Regions from separate parts of the Acinetobacter nosocomialis genome, predicted to be linked through region 1. Evidence: riboswitches for the same ligand, from Rfam matches in the RefSeq annotation. Region 1 holds a riboswitch; the other holds the start of a gene.
What was found. Region 1 has a riboswitch for manganese ahead of ABLC00_RS17700 (TMEM165/GDT1 family protein). Riboswitches for the same ligand answer to the same signal wherever they lie in the genome.

Region 1 (15,753 bases):
GAGCCGTTGCGTTTAACCATTAATCAGCCTGGTTTACATAATGTTTTAAATGCGTTGGCTGCGATTGGTGTTGCAACTGATGAAGGTGTTTCTGATGAAGCAATTAGCCGTGCATTAAAAGGCTTTAGTGGTGTTGGACGTCGCTTCCAAGTACAAGGTGAATTTGAGCTTGGTGAAGGTAATGTGAAATTAGTCGATGACTATGGACATCACCCTAAAGAAGTGGAAGCTACGATTAAAGCTGCTCGTCAAAGTCATCCTGACCGTCGTTTAGTGATGCTTTTCCAACCACACCGTTACTCTCGTACTCGTGATTGTTTTGATGACTTTATTGAAGTTTTATCTCAAGTCGACCAATTATTATTACTAGAAGTTTATCCGGCTGGAGAAAAACCAATTGTTGGCGCAGATAGCCGTACTTTGGCGCGTAGTATTCGCTTGCGTGGTCAGGTTGAGCCGATTTTAATTGATCCGGTTGAAGGTAATTTGCAAAACATCATGCAAAATGTGTTACAACCAAATGACTTGTTATTAACGCAAGGTGCAGGTAACGTTGGAGCAATTTCAGTAGAACTTGCACAGCACCATTTGTATGTGAAATAAACAAAAAGTATTGAATTATCGGGTTAAGGATTTAAACGTGTCAAATGCTACAAAATTCGGCAAAGTTGCTGTGTTACTTGGTGGAAAATCGGCTGAGCGTGCTGTGTCTTTAGATAGTGGTCAGGCAGTTCTGGACGCTTTGTTACGTTCAGGTGTTCAGGCTGAGGCATTTGATCCGCAAGACCGTAGCGTGACTGAACTTGTAAACTATGACCGTGCATTTATTGTATTGCATGGTCGTGGTGGCGAAGACGGTCAAATCCAAGGTGTGCTTGAGTGGTTAAACATCCCTTATACAGGAACGGGTGTACAAGGTTCTGCAATAGGCATGGATAAGGTCAAAACCAAGCAAATCTGGCAAGGTAGTGACTTACCAACAGCACCGTATCGCATTATTACTAAAGAAACAGATCTAGACTCAGTCATTGCTGAATTAGGTTTACCTGTCATTATTAAGCCTGTACATGAAGGTTCAAGTGTAGGCATGAGTAAGGTTGAAAAGGCTGAAGACTTTGCAGCAGCAATTGAAAAGGCAACTCAGCACGACGCTGTTGTCATGGCAGAAAAATGGATTACGGGACGCGAATTTACGATTTCATTCTTAAATGGCCAGCCGTTACCTGTTATTCGTTTGCAGCCACCAGCAGATGTTGCTTTTTATGATTATGAAGCAAAATATCAACGCAATGACGTCGAATATGGCATTCCTTGCGGTCTTAGCGAAACCGAAGAGAAAAAACTACAAGCCTTATGCTTACGCGCTTTTCAGGCTGTAGGTGCAGAAGGTTGGGGTCGTATTGATGCAATGCAGGATGAGCAAGGTAATTTCTGGCTTCTAGAAGTAAATACTGTGCCGGGTATGACCAGCCATTCACTTGTGCCAAAAGCTGCTAAAGCCGTGGGCTATAGCTTTGATGAATTGTGTGTTGCAATTCTTGAGCAAACATTGGAAGGTACGGCTTAAATATGGCACAACTTCCGGCTTCCATGCGCCGTAAACGTGCGGCGATTACCTCCATTCATGAAAAACCGCCTACGCGCAAGCAAAAGCTTGCCAATGCTGGCGGATGGGTGCTGTTGGTTATTGCCTTTTTAGTCTTGGCGGTCGGAATTTACGGTCTATATAAAGTTATTACTGATGCAACTGTCGCAAAGCTTGAGGTGGTAGGTTCAACAACTCCGGTTGAGAATCAGCAAGTGATGCGATATGTGCAGCCGATTGTAAAAGATAATTACTTTACGTCTGACTTAGAGCAGATTCGTGATAAAGCATTAGAAATTTCATGGGTAGACCGAGTTGTCGTATCTCGTGCCTGGCCAAATGGTATTCGTGTTCGTGTGATGCCTCGACATGCGATCGCCCGTTGGGGAACAGGTCGCTTATTAAGCGATGGTGGTGACGTATTTAGTGAGGCAGAACCGAGACTTCATCCTGAGCTTCCGCTGTTACATGGTCCGGTAAGCCAGTCTAAAATGATGATGCGACGCTATAATGAAATTAATCAGTTATTCCATCCTGTTAATTTGCGTTTAAAAGAGTTATATCTAACAGAGCGAATGACTTGGTTTATGCAGTTTGATTCTGGTTTACGAATTATTGTTGACCAAGATCAAACAATGAATAAATTGCAACGTTTAAGTCATTTGGCACAATCTGACCTAAAACCTGTGTGGACGAAAATCTCAGCCATTGATTTGCGATATCGTAATGGATTATCTATTCAATGGAAGAATGCAACCCCACCTAAAATTGTGAATGGTCAGTTTGTTGTAACGAGTGATGACACAAGCATTGCAGGTGGTGCAAAAGCAAAGCCATAATACGTGGCTTTAAAATAGGCAATTTGCCTGGTATTAGACAACAAAGAAATGGTATGAGTGATGAGTGAAGCTGTTCCCTCAGTTGTTGCGATTGACATTGGGACGCATAAAGTTTCAGTTTTGATTGGAAAAATTCATGCGCCGGATAACATTCAGGTTATCGGTATGGCAACTGCTCGCAATCGAGGCATGAACAAAGGAAAAATTGTAAGTCTCGATAAAGTCATTGCTGCGATTAAAAACGCCGTTGCTGAAGCGGAAAATATGGCCGAATGTCGCATTCATAGTGCGTGGGTCTCTATTCCGAGTACCGAGTTGCAAAGTTTCTATGCTTCTGGACGCACACCTGTTGCTAACCCAGCACATGTGATTACAACCAATGAAGTTGTCCGTGCATTAGAGTTAGCAAAAGCAAGTCATGTGACTTCAGACTACTATCTAGCGAGTGCAGTGCCACTCGGGTTTGAGTTAGGTGATTCTGCAGAATGGGTCCAAAACCCAATCAATATGACTGCTCACAGCATGACTGGTCATTATCAGCTCATGATGATGCCGATTGCCACTATGCAAAATCTTGATCGTGCTATGAAAGGTGCGAACATTGGTGTTGAGAAAATGGTAGTTTCTTGCTTGGCTACGGCTGAAGCAAGTTTGCTGAAAGATGAAAAAGAATATGGTGTCTGTCTTGTTGATATCGGTGCAGGTATTACCAACCTGGCAGTTTATTTAGATGGCCGTTTGGCTTTAGCACGTACATTACAACGTGGTGGTGAGCATGTGACACGTGACATTGCTGCTGTATTGCAAACAACTACTGAAGAAGCTGAACGCATTAAAATTCTGCATGGCTGTGTTGATCTAAGTGCTGTTAAGCCTGACCATATGATTCAAGTTCAGGGTATTGATGGCCCTCAAACGATTAGTCGTATTGAGTTATCAGAAATTATTATTGCGCGTTATGAAGAGATTTTTAGCCAGATTCGCGAAGAACTCGAACAAAGCGGTGCAATCCATGGCCTGTATCATGGTGTAGTGTTGACAGGCGATGCTTGTCAAATCGAAGGTATGGTAAGTTTGGCTCGTCGTATGCTGGGTGTGTCTGCTCATTTAGGTAATCCACCATTACAGGTGTATGCTGATGATCAGCATCAGGCTGCATTACGCCGATCAATGTATGCGACAGCAGCTGGTTTGCTTATGTTTAGCCAAAGCGAATTACAAGAAGCTGTTGAGGAACCTGAAGAGGGGAATGACCGTTCGGTATGGGAACGAATGGTGAATGGCTGGAATGCGTTTAATAGCAAACTTAAAGCCATTTTTTAGGATGTATGGATTTATTGGTAGAATTGTTAGGAAGTTGTAAGAGAAAACCACTGTACTTGACAAGGTTTGTATTGCACAGCATTCTTAAAATTAGTTATTTTTGAAAATCAAGGCAGTATACGGGCTGAAGTGACTGCCATAATGTATTAGGAACCCTAAAGGTCATGGCCTCATTTGAATTTATAGAAGATGAACTAAACGATGGCAACGGTCAAGCCCGTTTCACTGTATTTGGTGTAGGTGGCGGTGGCGGTAATGCCGTTCAGCACATGGTACAGTCTGATATTCAGGGTGTTAAATTCGTTTGTGCCAATACAGATAAACAAGCACTTGACTGTATGAATGCCCCTTTCAAAATTCAGTTAGGTGAGCAAAGTACACGTGGTCTAGGTGCTGGTGCTAACCCTGAAGTAGGTCAGGTTGCCGCAGAAGAAAGCCGTGAAATTATTCGTCAGCACCTTGAAGGAACTGACATGGTATTTGTAACCGCTGGTATGGGTGGTGGTACAGGTACTGGTGCAGCTCCGGTTGTTGCCGAAGTTGCTAAAGAAATGGGGATTTTGACTGTTGGTGTTGTAACAACGCCATTTAACTTTGAAGGTCGTCGTCGTCAAAAATCTGCTGAGCGTGGTATTGAAGCGCTTGAAGCACATGTTGATTCATTGATTATTATTCCTAACCAACGCTTATTAAGCGTGTATGGTGATATTTCAATGAAAGATGCCTATAAAAAGGCAGATGATGTATTGTTAAACGCTGTACGTAGTATCTTTGACCTTGTGGTTAACCGCGGTCACATTAACCTTGACTTCGCCGATTTGAAAACTGCAATGAGTACTCGCGGTTATGCAATGATGGGTGCTGGTTTAGGCCGTGGTGAAGACCGTGCTCGTCAAGCTGCTGAACAAGCCATCCGTAGTCCACTACTTGATAATGTGAATATTATTAATGCAAAAGGCGTGTTAATTAACATTACAGGTGGTGATGACATCACGTTACGTGAAACTGAAATCATTACTGATGTGGTTAACCAAATTGTTGACCTTGATGAAGGCGAGATTTTCTACGGTACAGTATTTGATCCAGATGCGCGTGATGAATTACGTGTAACTGTGATTGCAACTGGTTTAACACGTAATGCAGCTGATGCAGAACCAAGAAAGCGTAATACTGTAAGTCATACAGCAACTCAATCTGCACAATCTGTAGATGAAGATGATGTTCCAGCAATTAATAAGCGTCAAAATGCTGAAAATGATGTGAATAATGCACCAAGTTCATCACCGCGTTCTTCTCCAATGAGTATTCAAGATTACTTGAAAAATCAGCAACGTAAGTAATATAGCGTTCAATCTATTAAAAGGCAGTGTATAAACACTGCCTTTTTTTATTTTTGATCAATGACTAAATATGCTAACGTATAGCGGTTTTAAAAAAGAAGTTACAAAGCATGGTGAAACAGCGTACTCTCAGTCGTGTGGTAAAAGCGAGTGGAATAGGTCTTCATAGCGGTCAAAAAGTGATGATCAATTTCATTCCACATACCGTGGATGGAGGTATTGTATTTCGCCGTATCGATTTAAATCCACCTGTCGATATTCCTGCTAATGCATTGCTGATTCAAGAAGCATTCATGTGTTCAAACCTTGTTACTGGCGATATTAAAGTAGGTACCATTGAGCATGTGATGAGTGCGATTGCTGGTTTAGGAATTGATAATTTAATTGTAGAAGTGTCAGCATCTGAAGTCCCCATTATGGATGGTAGTGCTGGACCATTTATTTATTTGTTAATGCAAGGTGGCTTGCGTGAACAAGAAGCCCCGAAAAAATTTATAAGAATATTAAAGCCAGTTGAAGCTTTAATTGATGATAAAAAAGCGATTTTTAGACCACATAATGGTTTTCAACTCAACTTTACGATTGATTTTGATCATCCTGCCTTTGCAAAAGAATATCAATCTGCGACTATCGATTTTTCTACTGAAACCTTTGTGTATGAAGTCAGTGAGGCACGTACTTTTGGTTTTATGAAGGATTTAGATTACCTCAAAGCAAATAATTTAGCTTTAGGGGCAAGTCTAGACAATGCCATTGGTGTAGATGATACAGGTGTTGTGAACGAAGAAGGCCTACGATTTGCCGATGAATTCGTTCGTCACAAAATTTTAGATGCAGTAGGTGATTTGTATTTACTTGGTCATCAAATTATTGCCAAGTTCGATGGCTATAAATCAGGACATGCTTTAAATAATCAGCTATTACGCAATGTTCAAAGTGATCCGAGTAATTATGAAATTGTAACATTTAATGACGAGAAAGACTGTCCAATTCCATACGTGAGTGTGACATAAGTCATTGTCTTTATTTGGCTATGTTATAATGTAACAATAAAAACTGTGATTTTAATCACATAATAAGAACGATTCTAATTAAGGAATAGAAAGCTCATCATTTTTTATTGCTTGCCAAACGTAGTAAAGCTTGGCTAAGCTTAGGGTCGCTCACGAAGTCGGCAGCACTACGTAACATTTCTTGTGTTTCCGGGGGGATGGATTTAGAAGGCTCAGATGGGGGCGCTGTAGGAATAGTTTTATTTCTTAAGCGAACTTGAATTCTTTGTAGGTCTTTTAGTCCTTCGAGTTGAGATAATTTAGATATATATTGGCTCTGTAAATAGCTGAGTTGACTAATCATTGCCTGATTTTCACCAGTAATAATTAAAGTGCCATTTTGATAACACACAACCTGCCATTGTTCCGGTTGGGGCAATAAGGGTTGGATTATTTTCGTAAGTCTTTGCCATTGCGCGACTTGCGTTGTTAGAAACGTAAGGTTTCCTGTTTTTATGTGTTTTCCGGATTGTTGAAAAACGTTATCGGGTTTAGACATTGATCGTTCTCGAATGATTTCTTGTCCTAATCTTAAGCGTTCATTTCAACTGATATCAAGGAAGAGATCATAAGGAACTTGAGTAAGAACAGTTTCAAGAGGTTTTTATGCACACGCGTCGTATTTTATTAGCGTTTTCACTTGCCGCTTCGGCTGCATCGGTTGCTTTTGCAGATTATCAAAATATTAACCAATCTACTGATTCAGATCGATTGGAACAGTTATCAAAAACATTATCTCAAGGTTCATATACACATCCTGATGATTTAGATCTTCCGGCGAGTGCTAAAGTTTCAGTCACTTTACGTCCTAAAACAGTTGAGCTCAATAATGACTCACTGGCCAAAAAATATGGTCATACGACTGCAAAAAATTCTTTTAATGCCTCTTCTTCAAATCCTTATTCTTGGTTAGTTTCTCATCCTCTTCCAGATAGCGTACGTGTTTCTTCTAACTTTGGTGGCCGTACCATGGGTGGTCGTGCAGAGCATCATGGTGGTTTAGACATGTCGGCACCAAGTGGTACACCGATCTATGCAACTGGTCCTGGTATTGTAACTAAATCAGGTTGGGGTACAGGTTATGGACAATATGTTGAAATCAACCACGGTAATGGTTATTTAACACGCTATGCACACGCTTCACGTTTATTAGTTCGTGTAGGTGACCAGGTTTCTGCTGGTGATCATATTGCTAACGTGGGCTGTACAGGTCGTTGTACAGGACCGCATTTACATTATGAAGTAGTTAAAGATGGTCAACGTAAGAATCCATCAACTTACTTAGCAATGTTGCCTTAATAGAGTTTCATAAAAGTTCAAGGTTATTAAATTTATGAATCTGAAATGAACATAAACCTTTCTTAACGCAATGATCGTATAAAAAAACGCCTATATTGGCGTTTTTTTGTTATTTTGTTTACTGCTCGGTCAATGACTATTCATTCAGAAAATAATAGAGCCCCCTCACATTCACCCGTGGCAATAACTTGAGAGGGGCAAAACGTGGTAAAAATACAAAGTAGATTAGAGAACAAGGAACAGGTGAATTATGGCGTTTTACGGTGACTCCGACGCACAAGAAACCCAAGAATGGCAAGATGCATTCGATTCAGTTTTACAACATATGGGAACTGAGCGAGCGGCATTCTTGTTGGAAAAACTTTACCAACAAGCAATTGCTAAGCATGTTCCAATTCAACGTCTCAATACACCTTACTTAAATACAATTTCTGTTGAAGAACAACCTGCAATGCCAGGCGACCAAGATATGGAACGCCGTATTCGTGCATTGATTCGTTGGAATGCCTTAGCAATGGTACTTCGCGCGAATAAAACAGGTGATGATTTAGGTGGTCACTTGGCGAGCTTCGCATCAAGTGCAACATTATATGACGTAGGTTTTAACCATTTCTTCCGCGCAAACAGCGATAACTTTGGCGGAGATATGATTTATTACCAAGGACACTGTGCTCCTGGTATTTATGCACGTTCATTCCTTGAAGGACGTTTAACTGAAGAACAGTTAAGTAATTTCCGCCGTGAAGTTGGCGGTAACGGTTTACCAAGCTATCCACATCCGTATTTAATGCCGGACTATTGGCAGTTCCCAACTGTATCAATGGGTCTTGGTCCAATCATGTCGATTTATCAAGCGCACATTCAAAAATATTTGATGAACCGTGGCCTGATCAAAGAAGAAGATCGTAAAGTTTGGGCATACCTCGGCGATGGCGAGATGGATGAGCCAGAAAGCTTAGGTGCCATCTCACTGGCTGGTCGTGAGAAGCTTGATAACTTAATTTGGGTAGTTAACTGTAACTTACAGCGTCTAGATGGTCCTGTACGTGGTAACGGTAAAATTATTCAAGAACTTGAATCGATCTTCCGTGGCGCAGGCTGGCGTGTCATTAAAGTAGTATGGGGCCGTCATTGGGATCCACTACTTGCTAAAGATACAAGCGGTGCATTAAAAGCACGTATGGAAGAAGCTGTTGATGGTGACTATCAGCGTTATCAAGTAAAAGGTGGCGCATATACACGTGAAAAATTCTTTGGTAAGTACCCAGAAGCTGCGGAACTTGTAAAAGATTTAAGCGATGAAGATATTGATGCGTTAAACCGTGGTGGTCATGACCCTTACAAAGTTTTTGCTGCATATGCAGAAGCGATGAAAGCGAAAGGCCAACCAACAGTGATCTTGGCGAAAACCATTAAAGGTTATGGTTTGTCTGAAGAAATTGAAGCGGTAAACAAAACTCACCAAATCAAAAAGATGCAAATTGACTCTTTAAGATATGTACGTGACCGTTTCAATCTTCCATTTTCAGATGAGCAATTAGAAGAGCTTCCATTCTATCGCCCAAGTGAAAACTCTCCAGAAATGAAATATATGAAAGCGCGTCGTGAAGCTTTAGGTGGATACCTGCCTGCACGTCGTCGTGAGAGTGAATCTTTAGCGATTCCTGAATTATCTGTATTTGATGCAGTGTTGAAAGGTTCGGGTGGCAAAGAGCAATCAACTACTATGGTGATGGTTCGTTTAATTGCTGCTTTACTTAAAGAAAAAGCGATTAAAGACCGCGTAGTGCCAATCGTTCCAGATGAAGCACGTACTTTTGGTTTAGAAGGTATGTTCCGTCAGCTTGGTATTTATGCTGCTCACGGCCAAAAATACACGCCAGAAGACCAAGAACAGTTAATGCATTACCGTGAAGCAAAAGACGGTCACATGTTACAAGAAGGGATTAACGAAGCAGGTGCGATGAGTGCATGGGCTGCGTTAGCGACAAGTTATTCAACTAATAACTTGCCAATGATTCCAATGTACATGTATTACTCAATGTTTGGTTTCCAACGTATTGGTGATATTGCATGGGCTGCGGGTGACGCACAAGCTCAAGGTTTCTTGTTAGGCGCGACTGCAGGCCGTACGACATTGAACGGTGAAGGTTTACAGCACCAAGACGGTCATTCACATATCTTGGCAAACACGATTCCAAACTGCGTGTCTTATGACCCATGTTTTGGTTATGAGTTAGCGGTAATCGTACATGATGGTTTACAACGTATGTATGTGAACCAAGAGCGTGTGTTCTATTACTTAACAGTAATGAATGAGAACTACGAGCATCCTGAAATGCCAGAGGGCGTTGAAGAAGGCATTAAACGTGGTATGTATTTATTCGAGAAAGATGAAAAAGCAACTGTCCAGTTACTTGGTTCAGGTGTAATCCTTCGCGAAGTGATTAAAGCTGCGAAAATCTTACGTGATGAATACCAAATCCATTCAAACGTTTGGAGTGTAACAAGCTTCAATGAGTTAGCACGTGATGGTATGGCATGTGAAGAATACAACCGCCTACACCCACTTGCTGAAGAAGTTAAGGAATCTTGGGTATCTAAACAATTACGTGGTACGGAAGGTATCGTAGTTTCTGCTACCGACCATATGCGTGCTTATAGCGAACAAATCCGTGCGTATCTTCCAGATGGTCGCCCATTTGTTGCATTAGGTACAGATGGTTACGGCCGTTCAGATACACGCGCGAACTTACGTAGTTTCTTTGGTGTTGATGCTGCACACATTGTTGTTGCTACTTTGAAAAAATTAGCTGACGAAGGTGAAGTAGACGCACGTTTAGTGAAAGATGCAATTTCTAACTTTGAGTTAGATACTGACCGTCCGGTTGCATGGGCTCCACAAGCACATCCGGAAGTTCAGCCAGTTGCTGAATACAATGAAACGCAAACAGGTGAGGGGAACTAAGCATGCAAATTAAGACCCCTGATATTGGTGTAGATAAAGCAAACGTCGCTGAAATTTTAGTAAAAGTTGGCGACCGTGTTGAAGTTGACGACAGTATCGTTGTGCTTGAGTCTGATAAAGCAACTGTTGAAGTGCCTAGCACTTCAGCAGGTGTCGTAAGAAGCATCTTGATTAATCAAGGTGATGATGTGACTGAAGGTGTTGCTTTGATTGAGATCGAAGCAGAAGGTGTAGCACAAGCAGCACCAGAGCCAACACCGGCTCCTACGGCTGAAAAACCAGCTGCTCCAGCGCCTGCACAGCAAACTCAAGCTTCAGCTCAACCTGCTGCCTCTACATCAACTGCAACTGTTGACGTGACTGTACCTGACATTGGCGTTGAAAAAGCATTAGTTGGTGAAATCCTCGTGAAAGTGGGTGACCAAATTGATGTTGAACAAAGTATTGTTGTTGTAGAGTCAGATAAAGCAACTGTGGAAGTTCCAAGTAGCGTTGCTGGTACTGTAGAAAGTATTCAAGTGAAAGAAGGCGATACCGTTAAAGAAGGTGTTGTTCTTATTCAAGTGAAAACAGCAGCTGCATCTAATGCGCAAGCAGAAGCTCCTGCTACTACACCAGCTCCAGCTGCGGCAGCTGAACCGGTTGCTACAAAGCAAGAAACTGTTGCGGCAGCTACTACTCAATCTGGTCCAGTTGATATCAATGTTCCTGACTTGGGCGTAGATAAAGCAGTTGTTGCTGAAATCTTAGTACAAGTTGGCGATAAAGTTGATGTAGACCAAAGCCTTGTTGTAGTTGAATCAGATAAAGCAACTGTGGAAGTTCCAAGTACCGTTGCTGGTGTTGTAAAAGCAATTCACTTGCAAGCAGGCCAACAAGTTTCACAAGGTATATTGCTTGCAACAATTGAAGCTGAAGGCCAAGCACCTGCTGCTGCACCAGCGGCAAAAGCAGAAGCAGCCCCAGCTCCACAGGCAGCAGCACCTAAAGCAGCAGCTCCTGCTACAACACAGTCTGCATCTGCGGCGCCTACATCTGGCACTGATAAGTTAACGAAAGAGCAAGAAGCAGAAAACGCTAAAGTATATGCAGGTCCTGCTGTTCGTAAGCTTGCTCGTGAACTTGGCGTGATTTTGTCACAAGTTAAAACTTCTGGTGAGCATGGCCGTGTAGTTAAAGAAGATATCTTTGCTTATGTGAAGAGTCGTTTAACTGCACCACAAGCGGCACCAGTTGCTGCGGCTGCACCAGCAGTTTCGGGTTTACCAAAGCTTCCTGACTTTACTGCATTTGGTGGCGTGGAAGAAAAAGTACTGACGCGTTTGCAGCAAGTATCAATTCCGCAGTTGTCTTTAAACAACTACATTCCACAAGTAACTCAGTTTGACCTTGCGGATATTACTGAGTTAGAAGCTTGGCGTGGTGAGTTGAAAGACGGCTTTAAGAAACAAGGTGTGAGCCTAACAATTTTGGCATTTATTGCAAAAGCTGTAGCACATTTGTTGAAAGAAGAGCCTTATTTCGCGGGTCACTTAGCAGATGATCAGAAATCTGTATTGCTCCGTAATGAAATCCATATGGGTATTGCGGTTGCGACTCCAGATGGTTTGACAGTGCCTGTACTACGTAATCCTGACCAAAAATCAATTAAGCAAATTGCTGTTGAATTGGGTGAGCTCAGCAAAAAAGCGCGTGATAAGAAATTAACACCGAAAGATTTACAAGGTGCTAACTTCACGATTACAAGCTTGGGCTCAATTGGCGGTACAGCATTTACGCCATTAGTTAACTGGCCACAAGTTGCAATTTTGGGTATTTCACCTGCAACGATGCAGCCTGTATGGAATGGTAAAGACTTTGATCCACGCTTAATGTTGCCGTTGTCATTGTCTTATGACCACCGTGTAATTAATGGTGCGGATGCAGCTCGCTTTACAAATAAACTTACGAAACTTCTTAAAGATATTCGTACTTTATTAATCTAATGCTTTGAAAGAACATACTAAAACCTCGCTTCGGCGGGGTTTTGTTTTAATGTCTGTTTGACTTAATTTTTAGGTTAATCTACAGATTAAGCAGGATTTATCGAGAGTGAGGAGAAATTTCTCGTTATTACATAAAGGAGAAGTAGTAAATGTTAGGTTTTCTGAAAATTATGTTGCCCTTACTATTGATTGTGTTTTTATTGATGGGAATATGGGTCAGTATTTTACACTTTCCATGGGAATGGATGACTTATGTGGTGATGGGTTTTGAGGTGTTTGTTGCTACTTTGATTTTGCCCTTTGAATATCAGGCTGGAACGAGCAGTAGCCCTATTGGTTTTATTCATATAAGTGCTTATTTTGCAGTGATATTAGGTATTGCACGATTAGTCGTGTGGGCGTGGGTAAAATTTGTTACTTGAAAGTTTGAAAAATCGAGTGACTTGAATATAATAAACGCATACTTCATTGGGGAGTAGCCGCTATTCACAGCAAAGGTGAATAGGTGATGGTCAACATAATTGTTCAACAGAACATGGTCATCATAGCTTAAACGTCTCATCGTTTCTGAGTTGGCAAGACCTTTGATTTACCACTCTGCAATCATTTTATGATATTTGGCTAGCAGGAGGGGTAGGTCATAGGCATTTATGCTAGCCAGAGAACCGACATGCAAGAATTTCTGATTTCTACTTCGATTGTTGCCCTTGCTGAAATGGGCGATAAAACTCAATTGTTGGCACTTTTGCTATCTGCGCGTTTCCGTAAGCCAATTCCTATTTTAATTGCGATTCTTTTAGCAACACTTATTAATCATGGTATTTCTGCTGTGCTTGGGCAATGGATTACCACAGTTCTAAGCCCTGAAATTTTAGTCTGGGTACTCGCTGTTGGTTTCATTGGTATGGCATTCTGGATGCTTATTCCGGATAAGCTCGATGATGAAACCGATAGCATTAATAAATGGCAAAAATTTGGTGTTTTTGGGGCAACCTTTATTTTATTTTTCTTAGCAGAAATTGGTGATAAAACCCAAATTGCGACAGTCGCTTTAGCTGCACGCTATGACAGTATTTTCTGGGTGATGCTAGGTACAACATTAGGTATGATGATTGCCAATGCACCAGCTGTATTTATTGGTAATAAATTAGCTGAACGTCTCTCTATCTCACTGATTCATAAAATTGGTGCAGCTATTTTCTTCATTGTAGGTGTTTCTACGCTAGTACAACATTATTTCTTCTAAGTTATTTTCAATTTGTATAAAAACGCATTCATGAAGAGTGCGTTTTTTTGAGCTTTGAAGAAGTTAAACTTTACGATATAGCTTATTTAAGAAAATGTTAGAGGATTACTCAATTTCTTGATGATTCATTTCTAGAATAAGAAAAGTAAAATCTATTTTAAAATATTATGAGAAATATCAATTAATTCATTGCAAGCATTTTAGAATCCCTTTATTTTAGTAGGGATATAAAAATATCTAATATTTAAAATTTTTTTGGGGAATTGTATGGGGTTTGAAAAAACAACATCACAGATATTATTTGATAATGGCGTACATAAATGTATTAGTTTTACCAGTTTGGTCAAAGGGGAAGGCATACAAGCCAATCAATTTTTAATTATTGATCATGAACGAGCAGCCGTTATTGACCCAGGTGGCGACTTGACCTACGTTCCATTGACGATGGAACTTAATAAATATACTCGTCTTAAAAATTTGGACTATGTAATCGCTTCACATCAGGACCCAGATATTATTACTTCAATGCCTCGTTGGTTAGTTTATACCAATGCTAAAGTAGTGGCCTCTAAATTGTGGGCACGATTTTTACCTCACTTAAATTCATCATTTATGAGTGAGCGTATGAAAGGAAATTGGGAAGATCGTCTGATTGAGCTACCAGATCGTGGTCAAGTGATTCAACTAGGCGAATCAAAGCTTGTCATGGTTCCGGCCCATTTCCTACATTCGGTAGGTAATTTTCAGTTTTATGATCCAGTTGCCAAGATTTTATTTTCTGGTGATATGGGGGCTTCTATTGTGGAGGATGCAAGTCAGCCTCTGAAAGATTTTGATGCCCATGTGATAAAAATGAAGGCTTTTCATCAGCGCTATATGTGCTCCAATAAAGTTATTCGTTTATGGGTCAACATGGTCCGTCAAATGGATATTGAGATGATTGTACCTCAGCATGGTACTCCATTTATTGGTAAAGAAATAATTAATCAGTTTTTAGACTGGATTGAGACCTTACCATGCGGCGTAGATTTAATGACTGAGCAAATTTTTAGCTGTCCGACATAAAAAGTTATCTTCAATATCTTGAGTCCAATTTGAAATTTTTTTAGGATTTTGCGCCATAGAAAAAATTTTTGATGACGAGAATTTGAATAAAAATGTTATCTCAAGTTGCGACTCCAGATGAGTGCCTACGCTGTGGGGCGTGTTGTGCACATTTTCGGGTTTCATTTTATTGGGCTGAGGCCGAGTTAATGGATGAACATCTCGTTGAACCTTTAACACCCGTTTATTCGTGTATGCGTGGAACCAATCAAGCTCAGCCACGATGTCAGGCTTTAACAGGTGAAATTGGTAAAGAGGTAGGTTGTTCTATTTATGCTGTGCGTAGTTCTACCTGTAAAGAAGTACAGATTGCAGATGAACAGTGTAATAAAGCACGCTTGGCGCACCAATTGATTCCTTTGATTGAGGTAAGCCCAGCAGATTCAGAAAATGATCATGATTATGATCAGGTGAGTTAAATATGAGCTAACACGATAATAAGTGAGAAATATTTAGAGTAGGTAAATATCTATTGCTGAAAAAGGCAAAGATAATATGAAAATTGCATTGAAATTTGTTTATAATAGCTCACGGAATTTACCAGTGAGATTGTTATGCTGACCATCGTTCAAGAAGCGCTAACCTTCGATGATGTCTTATTACTTCCTGCCTACTCTACTGTTCTCCCAAAAGATGTCTCTTTAAAGACACGTTTAACTCGCGGCATTCATTTAAATATCCCATTAGTTTCAGCTGCAATGGATACAGTGACTGAGTCACGTATGGCGATTGCAATGGCGCAAAATGGTGGTATCGGGATTTTGCACAAAAACATGGATATTGCTGCTCAAGCTGCAGAAGTACGCCGTGTGAAAAAATTCGAAGCGGGTATGGTGAAAGATCCAATCACTGTAACCCCAGAAACCACAGTACGTGAACTGATTGCAATTACCAGCGCTAATAACATTAGCGGTGTACCTGTTGTTAAAGACGGCAAGGTTGTTGGTATTGTGACAGGCCGTGATACACGTTTTGAAACTAACTTGGAACAACCTGTTAGCAACATCATGAC
Region 2 (15,753 bases), 1.5 Mb from region 1:
ATCCAGCTAGCCATAAAATATATTCGTCTTCCATACTATGGTGTGGAATAAGGCTAACATCTATTTTTACTTTACATTCACTTAAGGGTTTTGTTAAAGCTTCTTCGAAATCAATGTAGTTATACTTTAATTTGAATACACTCCCCGTGATCTCTTTACGTATAAAAATCATTAAATTATTAAGATTTTCAATAGTGTCATCTGAAAAAAGCTCAACTTCTTTAACTTTCCTATACACACTTTCTGCAATAGCTAAGTATTGTGGCATTAAGGTTTTTTCCTTATCTTTGAAGCGGCATTAGGTGTCTTTCAAAGTAAGTATGCTTCAAGTTATATTTCAACTTGTAATCTTATGTAACAACAAGTAACTACTGTTAATTAATTGTTAAAATTGAGTTAATAAATAACCATTTTTTGTTTTGCTTTAAGCTTTTTTTAATTTTGTAATATAAAAAAAGCTCATATAACATTGGATTGCGTGATTTTTATCATTAATAAAATAATATACCTTTATCTTCTATACTTTCTATTAATTAATTTTTCAACTACTTATGAAAATATGGCAACTGTTTAATAAAGTCATTTAAAGGCATCGGACAGCCCCATAAATAGCCTTGAAATTCAGTACAGCCATTACTTTTAAAAGCGTTAAATTGTTCAGTCGTTTCTATTCCTTCTACAAGCACACGAAGGTTTAAGTCTAAACCGATTTTAATAATACCTGTGACCAGTTTGTTGCTACGCTTATCATCCAAAGCAGCTTGTACAAAACTTCGATCAATCTTGATTTGACTCATAGGCATTTTTTGTAAATAGCTTAAAGATGAGTACCCTGTACCAAAATCATCAAGTGAAAGCTGAATGCCATGTCTAGACAAGAAATTCATTTTTTCGATCATGCTTGCACAATTATTTAAGGCAATATTTTCAGTAACTTCTAAAATGAGCCGAGATGGATTTATGTCATATTTTTGAACCATACCTATCACGGTTTGCTCAAAAAGCGGCTGCATAAAATGATCGGCGCTAATATTAATTGAAAGTGTAAGATCTTTAGTTTCTTCTTTTTTGCTCCAGTCTTGCAAAACTTTGCAGGCTTCAACTAATACCCATTCCCCTATCTCTGGCATTAACCCAAACGTTTGCGCTGCCGGAATAAAGTCCTGAGTAGGTATATATCCTAAAGTTGGATGGTGCCATCTTAACAGGGCTTCTGCACCTATTAGCGTTTCAGATGAATTGATTTGCGGTTGATAAAAAAGTTCAAACTGTTCTTTAGCAAGTGCCGAACGTAAGTCATGTACCATGCTATTTTCGATTTGTATCTCTAATTGCATGGTATAAATTGAAATACAAATCATTAGTGTAGCAACACCAGTTGCGATCCATCCGCCATGATTACGAATATCTTCAGGTAAAGGTGCTGCACTATTGAGAGTAAAAGAGGTCGCGCTAAAAAATATAAAGCATCCAATCGACAATAGAATTAAAAGAATTTGTAAAAAGCTTGGGTCTCTGCGGTAATTTAAATACCCCAATATTGCTCCGGCTGGTAAAAACAAGTGAGCGACTTGAGGCCGATGAGGTGTAGCAATATCAAAAAATAAGCAAAAGATGACCGGAAAAACCAGTAAAACCATTTGCGATAAAAGTATGCCCGCTGAAATCCGGTTTATATAAATGAGAAAAAGACTAAATATGGAAATTAATGTGAAAGTAATATCTATGTAAACAATGAGCCATAGGTTTGCAAATGCAAAATAAATGGTCCAAAACAAACAAAAAATAATACAAATGAAGATATTGGCTTTGGCTGCAATTGTAAGCTGTTGGTCCTTTACAGTACGGTAATTTTTTTTGCGTTTTTTAAAGTAAGACGAAGCTATCATAAATAAATCAACCGTAAAATATTTCTTCAAAGACCCCCAACTTGGTCATTGATACTCCATTTCAATGTTTACCAATAAAGCGTAATATTTTCGTCCTTTATTATTTGTAATCATTATTTTGATATTAGGTATTATTCTATCGTAGTAGTAAAGCCTATTAGGTCACTTGAACGATACTGCTTTTTAAACACCTTATAATTTTAAAGTATCATGATCTAACGATACATGCCTCTGCGACTTAGGTACAGTCCCAAACTCGTGAAAAATTAGGCGAATTCTAAAGAATTTTCTGTATTGTCATCTTTATCACCCACCGTGAGAGCATAAGCCGACCTGCCATATAGGCATAAAAATAGCTGGATCGGCGGCAAAACCGTCCAGCTCATAAATGTGTATTAGAGATAAATCACAACAAGAATTGCAAAAACACCGTACAGTGCACTGACTGCAACCAATGATCGATCATCGACTGCACCACGGCGGAATAAATTCCACAGGAACACAATGGCTAGTGCAGTAATAATGCCAGATGCTAATAGCAATGTATCAAAGCGCCATGGCGTAAAGAAAATACCTAATGCACTTGGTATGGTGGCCTGAATCATCATGGCACCAGAAATATTTGCTAAAGCCAAACGCTCTTTACCTTGGCGCACCCAAATCAACGCATTCATAATTTCGGGTAATTCAGTCGCAACCGGACTAAGCAACAAAGCAACCAGATGCGGTGGCCAACTTAATGCTGTACCAATCGCTTCAAGCTGAGCAACAAAAGTATGTGAAGCGATACTAATCACTACTAAAGCCAGCAGTACTTGCAGACCAGCCCACCCTAGGGATGGTTCGGCTGTATTTGGACGAAACTTGAGAGGTTCAAGTTCTTCTTCATCGGCAGATGTGTCAGCTTCCTTAATCTCACGCCAAACATAAGCTGCATAAGCTGCTAAAAATAGCACGCCTAACCACGGCTTAATGGCAAATGCGACTAAACCAAGTGCTACTTTTAAAACAAAGATAGCAAGAAAAGAAACTTGGTCTCGGCTTAAACGGGCGTAATCAACTTGTACTTTATGTGAAGTTCGAGCTAACTTTTTACGATGAAGAATTAATACCAGACCGACTACGGCATAACCTAAAGTCGCTAAAACCAATGGACCACCCATTGCAGCTCCAACACCAAGATCTTTTTGCTCTGGGGTATTGCCAAATACGACCGCCATGAAAGTGACTGCACTTTCAGGTAAGGCTGTACCGAAAGCTGCGAGTACGGAACCTACTGCAGTTGCACCTAGATTAAGGCGCTTACCGAACCATTCGATACCATTGACGAAATATTCACAGGCGAGATAAATCGCTGCGGCGGACACAAAGAATAAGATAAAAGTGAGGAGCATAGGAATAGTTCCAGCCGGGCGAATAAGAAACCATTGGCGCGTCAACACGCCTCGCCCGACTAGCAAAGCACGTTGCGGCCAAAGGTCTCGCCTAGCTCATACTGTATATACAGTGGCTGAACACGCCATGAGATACTCATCTCAAGTTTGTTGACGTGGTCTTCCTAGCTGGGTACTAGGAATGGCTACTCCCCAATGACAATGGGTGAAGTTTACCAGTGATTTAAACGTAACTCTACAGAGATAGTCAGACAAAACCACAAGAGCTTATAAAAAGACATGAAAACGTTTAGCCAGTTTCTTTTGCAGAACAATCACAAGAACTGGGAACCCTGCTGCTGAAATTGCACATATCGCTAGTAACTTATTTACACTTTGTGGCGCCATACCCTGTTCAGGCAATAAAAAAGCAGATAAGAAAAATGCAACGGTTGTCATTAAATACATGATGGATGTCTGTAATGAAGAAAATCCAGCTCGTTGTTGGTCGTTAGGAAACTGAATCGTAAGCACTGAAGATGACACCAAACGGCTGTAAGATGCGCCGAGAAATAAACCAATAAATAACGCTGCATGCTGATAGCCTAGCATTGGTATTAGCAAACTCAGTATAAAAACAATGGTTGAACCTGTACCCAGCACTAAAGCAGAAAAACGAGAGGTTAATACTCCTGTAATTTTTGTAGATAGGTAACCTATAACACCTCCACTGAAGAAGAGCCAAGGCAATAGATTTTGTGAAGCACCCAACTGCTGAATCATTAAGGGTGCCAAAACAGGAATGACGAGCATAGGACTAAACTGTACGAGTGCATTAGCAGAGGCGAACAATAATGTGTTCATATCCAGAGGCAGCGCACGAGGCGTATCTAAATAGACTTGGTCTTTGGGTATAATGGATACAATTAATGGCAATGCCAACACACAGAATGCGCTTATGAGCCACAAACCCACATGCCAACCATAGTGAGTGCATAGAAATAATATGGTAGGCATTCCGACAATACTTACTATTGAAAATGATGCAATCACCGTCGCTAACATTTTCCCCCGTAAATTAGGCGGAGCGTTGTTTATTAATATACTTATACCCACTCCCATTGTGGTACCGCCGACCAACCCTGCACAAAATCGAAGTGCAAGTAGCAGACTAAAACTGGATGTGCAGGTAGTCAAAAATGTGAGTAGACCTAGTAACGCCATATTAATAATTAAAAACCGCTTTTTATTGAAATGATCAATCCAGTAAAAAGCAATAATTCCCGAAAGAACGGCGCCAAGCGTATACATCCCTGAAACATAACCTGAGAATGATACTGGCACTGCGAAATCTGTCGCCATAAAAACAAAAATAGGATTGAACACCATATATTCCAGCGCATTCGTGAACTGGACGAAAGCAATTACAGTGGCTATCCGCATGAGGACTTTATAATTAAACGTCTGTGTGGCTAGGGACATCACAGTAACCTATAGATAAAAGATGTCCGAGTTTAACTGCTATCAATAGTATTGATTATATGGTAGAAATGGCTTTTATTATTATCAAATATGGGACAATTGATGCGTCCGGCTCTAGATTTTAATACCCTGAAAGTATTCATTGCTGTGGTTGAAAAAGAAAGTTTTGTGGGGGCATCGAAACTGCTTGAAATGCCAACATCAAACGTGAGTCGCTGCATTTCTCAGTTAGAAGAAAAACTCGATCTTCAGCTCATTGAGCGCAGCACCCGACATATGAAACTCACTCAGGCAGGGCAGCTACTCTATACCAGAGCAAAGCCATTACTCGAAGCGCTTGAGCAAACTGAGACAGAGTTAACGTTGCGGCAAATGCAGCTTAAAGGTCCTTTACGAATTTGTATTCCAAATGAAATAGGTCCTGCATTGCTAGGTTCTGTGATTGCAGAATTCGCCTGTCAGTATCCAGACTTAGAAATCAGCTGTGTCACAAATTTGTCGGGTTTTGAATCTCTGCGAGATGATTTGGATTTAGCGATTATCATTAGCCGCGGTCAGATGGATAACAGTGACTACATCGCTCGTCATCTAGTGACTATCCCTTGCACGATTGTTGCAGCCCCTTCTCTCATTCAGCGTTATGGCACCCCTACTCGTATCGAGCAATTTGAAGAGTTACCCTGTATTACAACAGTTAGTGCACTCAAAGGTGCTCCTTGGCAATTTGTCAATAAAAAGGGGGAATTCGAGGCCATTAAGGTTAAAGGACATTATCGAGTAAACAGCGGAGAGATGGCAGGACAAGCTGCTGTAGCAGGTATCGGTTTTGCAATTCTATCGAAACAAACTTGCCAACCCTACATTAGCGACGGACGGCTAGTCGAGATTGAGTTTGAACAAAAGGCAGCCCCTTTGCAGTTATTCGCACTGTATTCAAATCGTCGTTACTTACCCGCTAAAACAAGAGCGCTCATTGACTTCATACATCAAAAATTGAGTCATATTTCTTTATAAACTTGGGCTTTCCACAAACAAGTCCAAACCAATATATTTCACTATATGGCTTTGAGTTTGTTTATCTAATACTGTTATACCAAAGTTATTAAAAATCATAACTTCATTACGCTTATGGTCAGCGTAATGAAGTATAAATGAGATTAATTTTGGTGATTAAAACCAAGCTTCCGGCATATTTAGTGGCGTAGTTTCAATGGGATCAAGAACAGCGAGCCAACTGTAAATTTTAGGCATTTCCCAACCAAAAAAATAATCACAGGCAGCTAACTTGCCATTTAAAAAATCTGTTGCTGATGAAGTGGCTAGATTTTCATGAAGGGTTATTGCCTGATCCAGCCATAACCAACCAACCACCAAATGTCCAAATGCTTCTAAATAATTGGCAGCGTTTGCCAATTGCATATCCATATCCTTAATAGCATGTAATGCTGCCGTTACCTCCTGAACCCGTTGCCATGTCTGAGCAAGAGTATTGGCATGGCGCTGTAATGCTGCTATTGACTGAGCTTGAGCAATTGTTCCTGTGATTTTTTCGTTCAAAATGTGCATCGCCAGACCATCATTGATCCGTGTTTTGCGTCCGAGTAAATCCATCGCCTGAATGCCAAATGTACCTTCATGGATTGGATTGAGTCGGTTGTCCCGATAGAACTGCTCTACATTGTATTCACGGGTATAACCATATCCCCCATGTACTTGAATAGCTAAATCATTGGCCACGAGTCCCCATTCTGATGACCAGCTTTTTACCACTGGTGTAAGTAAATCGAGGAGTAGTTGTGCCTTTTTCTGTTGCTCGCTATCTTCAAGAGAGTGAATATCATCTGTTAATTTTGCAGCATACAAACAAAGTGCAAGTGCTCCAGAGGCATATGATTTTTGTGCCAAGAGCATACGGCGCACATCTGCATGTTGGATAATTGGAATTTGTGGAGAACTCGGATCACGTTCACTACGAGAGCGACCTTGTAAACGGTTTTTTGCATAGTCCAGTGCATGCAAATAACCTGTATATCCTAAGGCGGCTGCGCCCAGACCAACTGAAATTCGGGCCTCATTCATCATATGGAACATATAAGATAGCCCTTTGCCAGCTTCGCCCACCAACTCACCAATAGCGCCTGCTTCTCCTTCTGGTGTATAACGACCTTCACCAAAATTTAATACACAATTGACGGTACCACGGTAGCCCATTTTATGGTTGATTCCGGCCAAAGCGACATCATTGCGCTCACCTATATTCCCCTGCTCATCAACTAATTTTCGAGGTACGGTAAATAGCGAAATGCCTTGTACGCCGGCAGGTAATTTCCCGTGTTCATCTGGAATTTTGGCCAGAACCAAATGAACAATATTGCCTGAAATATCGTGCTCACCACCTGAAATCCACATTTTATTGCCAAATAAACGGTAACGTCCGTCGGCTGTTGGCACTGCACGTGTCCGAATATCTCCCAAACTAGATCCGGCCTGTGGTTCAGATAAGCACATCGTACCAAAGCAGTCACCTGCAATCATGGCATCAATATATGGCTTTACTTTTTTAGGGTCTCCATGGGCCATCAATAAGTTTGCATTACCAATCGTTAAAAAAGCGTAGCCTGTCGTACCCGGATTTGCACCCATCAGGTAAGCCATACCTGCCCGTTCAATGGTATTGGGTAAACTCATTCCGTTCCATTCGGTGGAAAAAGCTGTGCTCATCAAACCTGCATCTGCAAAGGCTTTTAAGGCGACACTTACCTCTGGATTAACAGTTACACGCTCATCATCAAAGCTAGGTTCATGGCTATCATTTTTTTTATTGTGGGGTGCAAAAAGATCAGTTGCCAAGTCTTCATATACATTCAATACTGCCGCATAATCACTACGCTCTTGCCCTGCAAAACGAGGACGCTGATTGAGTGCTTCAATGTTAAGCCAATCAAACAGTAAGAAATCGACATCCTGTCGAGAAAGGATCATTTCATTATTCACACGGTTCTCCCAATTAAAAATTCATCAGCGTTAACCATTCGGCAACGAGCGCTGGTTTGGGGTGGTTTTCGATTTCAACTGTCACACCTAAGGTCAACTGATAGCTTCCCGCTCTTTTTTCTATGATTTGTTTTAAGCTAAATCTTCCCCGTACACGATGTCCGCTCGGCACAGGGCTTAGAAAGCGTAAATTATTCACGCCATAGTTTACCGATGAGGTTTGTCCCTCTACAGTGGGCAATACTTCGGCCGCCATAGCCGATAGTAAAGATAAAGTCAAAAAACCATGAGCAATCGTGCCCCCAAATGGAGTTTGTTTGGCTTTTTCGGTATCAATATGGATGAATTGCCAATCTCGCGTAACATCCGCAAAAGCATTAATCATGGCTTGATCAATGGTCAACCAATTAGAGACACCTAGTTCTTTATCTTGCAAGTCAAACAGTTGCTCAATCGTCACTATGCTCATGTTAGTCCCCGCTTAAACCCGCTTTTTGCAACTCTAAATTGCCTTGCGCTGCGCCCATCGTAGGAACGATTTCATTGGTACGATCACTAAGCTCACTTAAATGCTGGACTAAGTTATGCGCCACCTCATCGCCAGTTCCTAAATGAATGCCTTGGGTCAAGGTAATATGTGCAGCTTCAAAACTTCCGGCCCCTGCACAAATAATCATTTTATTAGGGGCTTCTTCGCTGACTAATACAGCAATCGCTGGACTAACTGCACTTGGTGCAAGTGCTTCGAGTGAGGTTTCTGGTAACAAGCCTTCCAGCATTCGGGTTGCTGCTGTTGGAGCAATGCAATTGACTCGAATGTTATATTTTTCACCTTCTAAGCCTAAGGTTTGCATTAATCCTACTAAAGCCATTTTTGCAGCACTATAGTTAGACTGACCAAAGTTTCCGTATAAACCCGATGATGATGTGGTCATGACAATACGACCATATTTTTGCTCGCGCATGATTTCCCAAACTGCTTTAGTGCAGTTCACGGCACCCATCAAATGCACATCGATCACTAGCCGAAAATCTTCCAATGTCATTTTGCTAAAGGTTTTATCACGCAAAATGCCCGCATTATTGACTAAAATATCAATGCGTCCCCAACGGGCCATAGTGTCATCGACCATACGCTGGACTTGCTCAGCATCGGTGACTGAAGCACCATTGGCGATCGCCTCACCACCGGCTGCAATAATTTCATCAACCACTTTCTGTGCAGCTGAAGTTGATCCGCCATTGCCATGTACATCACTGCCTAAATCATTGACTACAACTTTTGCGCCTAAACGAGCCAGTAATAGCGCATGCTCACGTCCTAAGCCTGCACCGGCACCTGTAACAATTGCAACACGGTTGGTTAAATTGATTGTCATAGTTTTTTCCTAAATAGATTTATTAATATTTTGTTCTTAATAAGTATTTAATAAGCCGTAACACCACCATCAATTGCAATGGCCTGACCTGTGAGATATGAATTTTCTTTAGCGCACATCATCAGCATCATTGCAACAACTTCACTCGGATGGGCAAGACGCTTCATCGGAGAAGCCTGTGCCAGAAAGTCTTGTTTTGCGTTCAGTTCACTGTCGAGCACCATCGGTGTAGTGGTATAAAATGGACAAATTGCATTGACCCGAATCCCTTTATTTGCATATTCCACTGCTGCTGTTTTGGTTAAACCCACCACTGCATGTTTTGCTGCCGAATAAGCTGCCAGTTTTGGAGCTGCACCTAAACCTGCAATAGAAGCAACATTTAGAATAACGCCACCACCTTGTTGTAGCATTTGCCGAATTTGATGCTTCATTCCAAAAAATACGCCTTTGGTATTTACAGCAAAACTCAAGTCCAGATCTGCCTCATTGGTATCAATAAAGCTTTTCATTGGCGGACTCATACCCGCATTATTTATACTGACATCAATTCTACCGAAATGATCCACCGCACTTTGTACCAATGCCTGTACTTCTGCTTCAAGACTAACATCACAAGCCTGCGAAATTACTTGTATACCCGCATGTTGTAACGGTTCAACCACTGCATTCAGCGCTGCGATATTGCGGTCTCCCAAGACTAATTTTGCTCCGTGTTCTGCCAGTTGCTGGGCCAGTAGTGCACCAAATCCACTCGCCGCGCCTGTGATTAAGACCACTTGATCTGAATACTGATCGTACATTGCTACCCGTCCTTAAATGGTTAAACCACCATCAACCACAATACATTCACCATTGGTATAACTTGCTGCATCAGAGACAAGATATAAAACCGTTCCAGCCATTTCACGTGGCTCCGCATGACGGCGTAATGGGATTTCTTGCAACCAACGGTTATATACCTCTTCATTGCTAAATAGGGCGCCAGCAAATTTGGTTTTTGTTAGACCTGGGAGTATCGCATTAACACGAATCCCTAAAGGACCGCATTCTTTGGCAAACGCTTTCGTCATATTCACCACGGCTGCTTTGGTAATTGAATAAATAGCTTGGCGGTCGCCTGGTTGTAATGCATTCACAGAAGCGGTGTTCACAATCGCACCACTACCTTGGGCTCGCATCAGCTTTCCAGCTTCAATCGACATAAAGAAATAACCACGAATATTGACCTCAACCGTTTTGTTATATGCCGCAAGGTCTGTATCAAGAATGTGGCCATAGTAAGGGTTTGCTGCAGCATTATTGACTAGAATATCCAAACGCCCATGCTTAGAACGGATATGATCAAAAATAGCCGTAATATCCTCCATTGAACCCACATGACATGCAAACGCTTCTGCCTTACCACCGGCCTGAATAATTTGATCGGCAACCGCTTGGCAATCATCAATTTTTCTACTCGAGACAATGACATGTGCGCCATACTCAGCTAAAAGTTTTGCAATTTCTTCACCAATCCCACGACTTGCACCAGTTATTAATGCGATTTTTCCTGTTAAATCAAATAAATTGGTTGGCATATTTTTACTCCTGAGCTTGGTCTATTTTACTGTTGGGCTTTTAAATTCTTGTGTTTGCCTATCAGTTTTGGAAACGAGTTTTTATTTGCTATCGAACATATAACATCGCTGGTACGACGTTTATAAACATACCCAACCTATAACAATGAATAAAATGAATTATTTGAATATTCAACTATGCATAAAATTAATATGTATGTTTCTTCTCTCTTATAAGGTTAAAGTTATATTCAAGAAAATTGTCTTTTAAGCTTAAGTTTTGTTTTCAACACATCTTTACAATGTTCAATTATTTCAATAGTTCACTACTCTTTTTTTCAATAACTCAAATTTGTTACCATTGCACCGCTGGAATGGTCTGAAAACACTTTATACTAGGGATGCTGGTTCTAAGGTTCATCCAGTTATTGTACTTTTCTTGAATTACATTCATTTTTTAAAAACTTGAAATTGGCTCATTAGCCAAAAGTAAATTTTTCGTTTTTTTAAGGGTTTTTTACGCATGAATAGCGCTGAAATCATGGCTGATCTCTCTAACCACACTCCAATGATGCAGCAATATCTCAAAGTCAAAAAAGACTATCAACATGCGTTGCTGTTTTATCGTATGGGCGACTTTTACGAACTGTTCTTTGAAGACGCGCATTTAGCAGCCAAACTTTTAGGAATTACCCTAACCCATCGTGGTAAAGCAAATGGCAACCCAATTCCAATGGCGGGCGTTCCCTACCATTCAGCCGAAGGTTATCTGGCACGTTTGGTAAAAGCAGGTCGCACTGTAGCCATTTGTGAACAAGTGGGTGAAGTCACAGGCAAAGGTCCTGTTGAGCGTAAAGTTGTTCGTATTCTTACACCTGGTACATTAACTGACGATGCCTTACTCACAAGTTATCAGTCTTCTAACCTTGTGGCGCTATGCATCCATCAAAACCAGATCGGTTTTGCTTTACTCGACTTAAGTGCGGGTATTTTTAAAGTTCAACAACAAGACTACAAACCGGAACAACTTCCAATTGAACTGGCACGCCTCATGCCAAGTGAAATTTTAATTGATGAAGATCTGGTTGACCCAAATATTATCGAACAAATTAAAAAGCATTTAGATTGCCCAGTAACCAAGCGCCCAAATGTCGATTTTAATTTAAACAACGCACAAAAAACCTTATGTGACCAGTTCTCTGTATCGACGCTTTCTGGTTTTGGTTTAGATCCGCTACCTTTGGCTAAAGCTGCTGCCGCGGCTCTAATTCACTATGCCAAAGAAACCCAAAAAACGGCGTTACCACATATTCGTTCAATTCTTTTAGAACAAAGCACTGACTTTATTGCGCTCGACCCAATCACGCGCCGTAATTTAGAAATTATTGAACCTTTGTTTGAACACGGCACATCATTATTCCAACTGGTGAACGATTGCCAAACGGCAATGGGTGGCCGTTTACTCAGCCGTACACTCATGCAACCTGTCCGTGATACCGCGTTGCTTGATGCCCGTTTAGATGCAATTGAACAGTTAATTCAGGGCTACCATGAAAGTCCGGTTCGTTTAGTGCTTAAAGAAATTGGGGATATTGAGCGTGTTCTTAGCCGTGTTGCGCTGGGTAGCGCACGACCACGTGACTTAGTTCAGCTTCGTCACGCTTGTGCACAAATTCCATTTTTAAGAAATGCTTTAGCACCTGTTGTACAAGCGAAGAAATCCAAGTTATTGGGACAGCTTGATCAAGAACTAGGTGATTTTAAATCGTTACACCAGCATTTAATGGCAGCCATTGTTGAAAACCCACCGGTATTACTTCGTGATGGCAATGTAATTGCAGAAGGTTACGATGCCGAACTCGATGAATTACGCCAAATCCGTGATCATGCAGGCCAATTCCTGATTGATTTAGAAATAAAAGAACGTGAACGTACCGGCATCAATACCTTAAAAATCGGTTATAACCGTGTGAGTGGTTACTACATTGAACTCACTCGCGCTCAAGCTGAGCAAGCCCCTGCCGATTATATTCGCCGTCAAACCTTAAAAAATGCCGAGCGCTACATTACGCCTGAACTAAAAAGCTTTGAAGATAAAGTTTTATCAAGTGAGTCTCGTGCATTAGCACGTGAAAAAGCGTTATTTGAAGCTTTACTTGAAAACCTTCGTGAAAATATTGCTCACCTACAAATGATGAGTTCAGCAATCGCGCAAATTGATGTAATTGCAAACTTTGCTCATCAAGCACGTTTAAATAACTGGGCACGTCCTGAATTTACACCAGAAACGGGTATCAAAATTCAAGGTGGCCGTCACCCTGTGGTTGAAGCATTAAGTAAAGCGCCCTTTACACCAAATGATACGTTCCTTGATGCCCAGCACCGTATGGCAATTATTACCGGTCCAAACATGGGTGGTAAGTCTACCTTTATGCGTCAAACCGCATTAATCAGTTTGCTTGCTTACTGCGGTAGTTACGTTCCGGCACGAGCTGCCAAACTTGGCCCAATCGACCGTATTTTTACCCGTATCGGTTCAGCCGATGACTTATCGACGGGCAAATCGACCTTTATGGTTGAGATGACTGAAACTTCACAAATCTTGCACCATGCAACGAATCAGTCTTTGGTGTTAATGGATGAAGTTGGCCGTGGAACGAGTACCTACGATGGTCTTTCTTTAGCATGGGCTTGCGTGGTTGACTTAACGAAGCGTGTTAAATGTCTGTGCTTGTTTGCAACTCACTATTTCGAATTGACAGAGTTAGGAAGTGAAGCAGGTATTGATAACTATCACGTTACTGCTCAAGAGTTAAATGGCAACCTGATTTTATTGCATAAAGTTCAACAAGGACCTGCAAGCCAAAGTCATGGTTTACAAGTTGCGAAATTAGCGGGTATTCCTGCTAATGTTATTAAAGAAGCTCAAAAGCGTTTACGCATTTTAGAGAAGCAACAACAGCAACACTTACAAACCAGTGTACAAGATGATTTGTTTGCAACTTTAGATTCGGAAGCTAAAACCAATACTCAAGTCATAGAGAAAGTGATTGAAATCGAAGTACCTTCACCTGCCCTAGACTTACTTAAGCAAATTGAAGTCGATAACTTGACGCCTCGCCAAGCACTTGAACAACTTTACGAGCTAAAAGCTGCGCTTAAATCATAATTATTGATTGAGCAAACATGTCTATGGGCATGTTTGCTCTTACTTTGAGGAGAATAAAATTTCTATTTTCTTAAGGCCACTACAATACAAAGAGATCGATTTAATTTGGCAACAAATTAGTCGACGTGAACTGATTACCCAACTCTACATACAAAAACAAGATCAACTCGAATTAACAGATTGTTTTTATGATGTTGAAAATTGGGATGCCTATCATTTAGAAAATGACCCATCAAAATTAAAAGAACTCTATCAACAAGGTGCTTCATTTGTAGGGGCTTTTAATACGGCTGAACAGCTAGTGGGCATTAGTGTCGTATCTAATCAACACATTGCTGATTATCCCAATGCTAAATTACTGCAATATTTTTATGTCGATGCCGATCAACAAGGCCAAGGTATTGGCGCAAAGCTGATGCAAGCGGCAAAAGAATCGGCCAAGCAACTAGGTGCCCTTCAACTTTATATTTCAGCCACGCCAAGTAAACGTACAGTAGACTTTTATATAAAACATGGTGCGACAGTATTAAAACACCCAGATCGGGAATTATGGGAGTTAGAACCAGAAGACATTCATTTGCTTTGTATGCTTTAAGACCCATAATTTAAGGATTTTTTAGCTATAAATGCAGCATAAAAGCAGAATTTAAACGCAAGAGTCGGATTTAAGGTATCTAATCAAATAGATACCTTGACCCAAATGACATTTAAACCCATCAGAAAAAATTTATTTAACCTTTTGTTTTTAAAAATATATTTTTATCTCAATTTTACAATCTGACCAATCTTAAGACCAGAACATTCCTTTGAATATCAAAGTTTTAACTTATCTTCATATGTATAAATAAACAATATCAATAAAAGCAATTGTTTGTTTACCCCTTTTTTGCCTAAAATAAGCTATTCGAAATGAAACCATATTTTTTAGGTAGCTGTCGCCATGACCTTTGTTGTCACTGAAAATTGTATTAAATGTAAATACCAAGATTGCGTAGAAGTTTGTCCTGTAGACTGTTTTTACGAAGGTCCGAATTTCCTAGTGATTAATCCGGATGAATGTATTGACTGCGCATTATGTGAACCAGAATGCCCTGCAAATGCAATTTTCTCTGAAGATGAGTTACCAGAAGGTCAGGAAGTATTTATTGAGTTAAATGCTGAACTTTCTCAAAAATGGCCTAACATTACTCAAATTGGCGATCAACCTGCTGACCGTGAAGAATGGAACGGCAAACCAGATAAGTTACAGTATCTAGAAAAATAATTTCAAAAAAAGATCAGCAACCGCTGATCTTTTTTATACCCTATTCAAACATTTCATTGCAAATTCCTCGTAATTTGTGCACTGTTTTGCATTAAAATAGGCGCAATATTTATTAAGCTTTTGATTTTTCTTATGCGGAAGTTTTTGCAGAGTCTGCTGCCCCTATGCATAATCCCTGCGGTTATGGTAGGTTGCGCCAGCTCTCCCCAACACACAACAACAGGCAAAACCTCTCCAAGTGGTAAACGCATCTTTATTCCTCAAGAACGCGTTATTATCGAACGTCCAATTCCACCTAAAGTTGAGCCTGCTTCTTATCGTGCTTGGTTAAATACTGGCGATCATTATGAACGTGTACGCGAATACGAAAAATTTCTAGCGCGTCATGATGTTGCTGGCATCGTACCAAGTTTTGAATTATTAAGATCAGCTCGCGATTGGCAAAAATGTGGCAGTTCAGAATATGCTGTTCCAAACCGTGAACTTTGGAATAACTCTTTATCGACCTTACGCGTCTTTAAATATTTAATTGCTGCAAAAGTTTTAACCGACTTTGAAGTGACTTCGGTTTATCGTGACTTACCTTTAAACCAATGTGCTGGTGGTGCAAGTTCTTCTAAACATTTGTTTAACTCTGCCATCGA

Region 2: another riboswitch for manganese. It lies ahead of ABLC00_RS06335 (sodium:calcium antiporter); the one in region 1 lies ahead of ABLC00_RS17700 (TMEM165/GDT1 family protein).

Annotation. Positions count from the first base shown of each region.
Region 1 covers NZ_CP157432.1:3,777,064-3,792,816, reverse strand. Annotated here, with positions in the region: gene murC (UDP-N-acetylmuramate--L-alanine ligase) at 1-603, shown strand, start outside; gene ABLC00_RS17750 (D-alanine--D-alanine ligase) at 641-1,567, shown strand; gene ABLC00_RS17745 (cell division protein FtsQ/DivIB) at 1,570-2,424, shown strand; gene ftsA (cell division protein FtsA) at 2,485-3,747, shown strand; gene ftsZ (cell division protein FtsZ) at 3,912-5,087, shown strand; gene lpxC (UDP-3-O-acyl-N-acetylglucosamine deacetylase) at 5,198-6,100, shown strand; gene ABLC00_RS17725 (DciA family protein) at 6,198-6,638, opposite strand; gene ABLC00_RS17720 (M23 family metallopeptidase) at 6,746-7,438, shown strand; gene aceE (pyruvate dehydrogenase (acetyl-transferring), homodimeric type) at 7,689-10,406, shown strand; gene ABLC00_RS17710 (2-oxo acid dehydrogenase subunit E2) at 10,409-12,391, shown strand; gene ABLC00_RS17705 (hypothetical protein) at 12,541-12,813, shown strand; yybP-ykoY riboswitch at 12,850-13,046, shown strand; gene ABLC00_RS17700 (TMEM165/GDT1 family protein) at 13,062-13,637, shown strand; gene ABLC00_RS17695 (MBL fold metallo-hydrolase) at 13,905-14,702, shown strand; gene ABLC00_RS17690 (YkgJ family cysteine cluster protein) at 14,795-15,160, shown strand; gene guaB (IMP dehydrogenase) at 15,296-15,753, shown strand, end outside.
Region 2 covers NZ_CP157432.1:1,332,324-1,348,076, reverse strand. Annotated here, with positions in the region: gene ABLC00_RS06345 (hypothetical protein) at 1-268, opposite strand, end outside; gene ABLC00_RS06340 (bifunctional diguanylate cyclase/phosphodiesterase) at 546-1,919, opposite strand; gene ABLC00_RS06335 (sodium:calcium antiporter) at 2,285-3,331, opposite strand; yybP-ykoY riboswitch at 3,294-3,489, opposite strand; gene ABLC00_RS06330 (MFS transporter) at 3,551-4,744, opposite strand; gene ABLC00_RS06325 (LysR family transcriptional regulator) at 4,847-5,758, shown strand; gene ABLC00_RS06320 (acyl-CoA dehydrogenase) at 5,915-7,738, opposite strand; gene ABLC00_RS06315 (MaoC family dehydratase) at 7,752-8,207, opposite strand; gene ABLC00_RS06310 (SDR family NAD(P)-dependent oxidoreductase) at 8,209-9,117, opposite strand; gene ABLC00_RS06305 (glucose 1-dehydrogenase) at 9,165-9,920, opposite strand; gene ABLC00_RS06300 (SDR family oxidoreductase) at 9,933-10,697, opposite strand; gene mutS (DNA mismatch repair protein MutS) at 11,200-13,845, shown strand; gene ABLC00_RS06290 (GNAT family N-acetyltransferase) at 13,910-14,440, shown strand; gene fdxA (ferredoxin FdxA) at 14,786-15,109, shown strand; gene ABLC00_RS06280 (D-Ala-D-Ala carboxypeptidase family metallohydrolase) at 15,242-15,753, shown strand, end outside.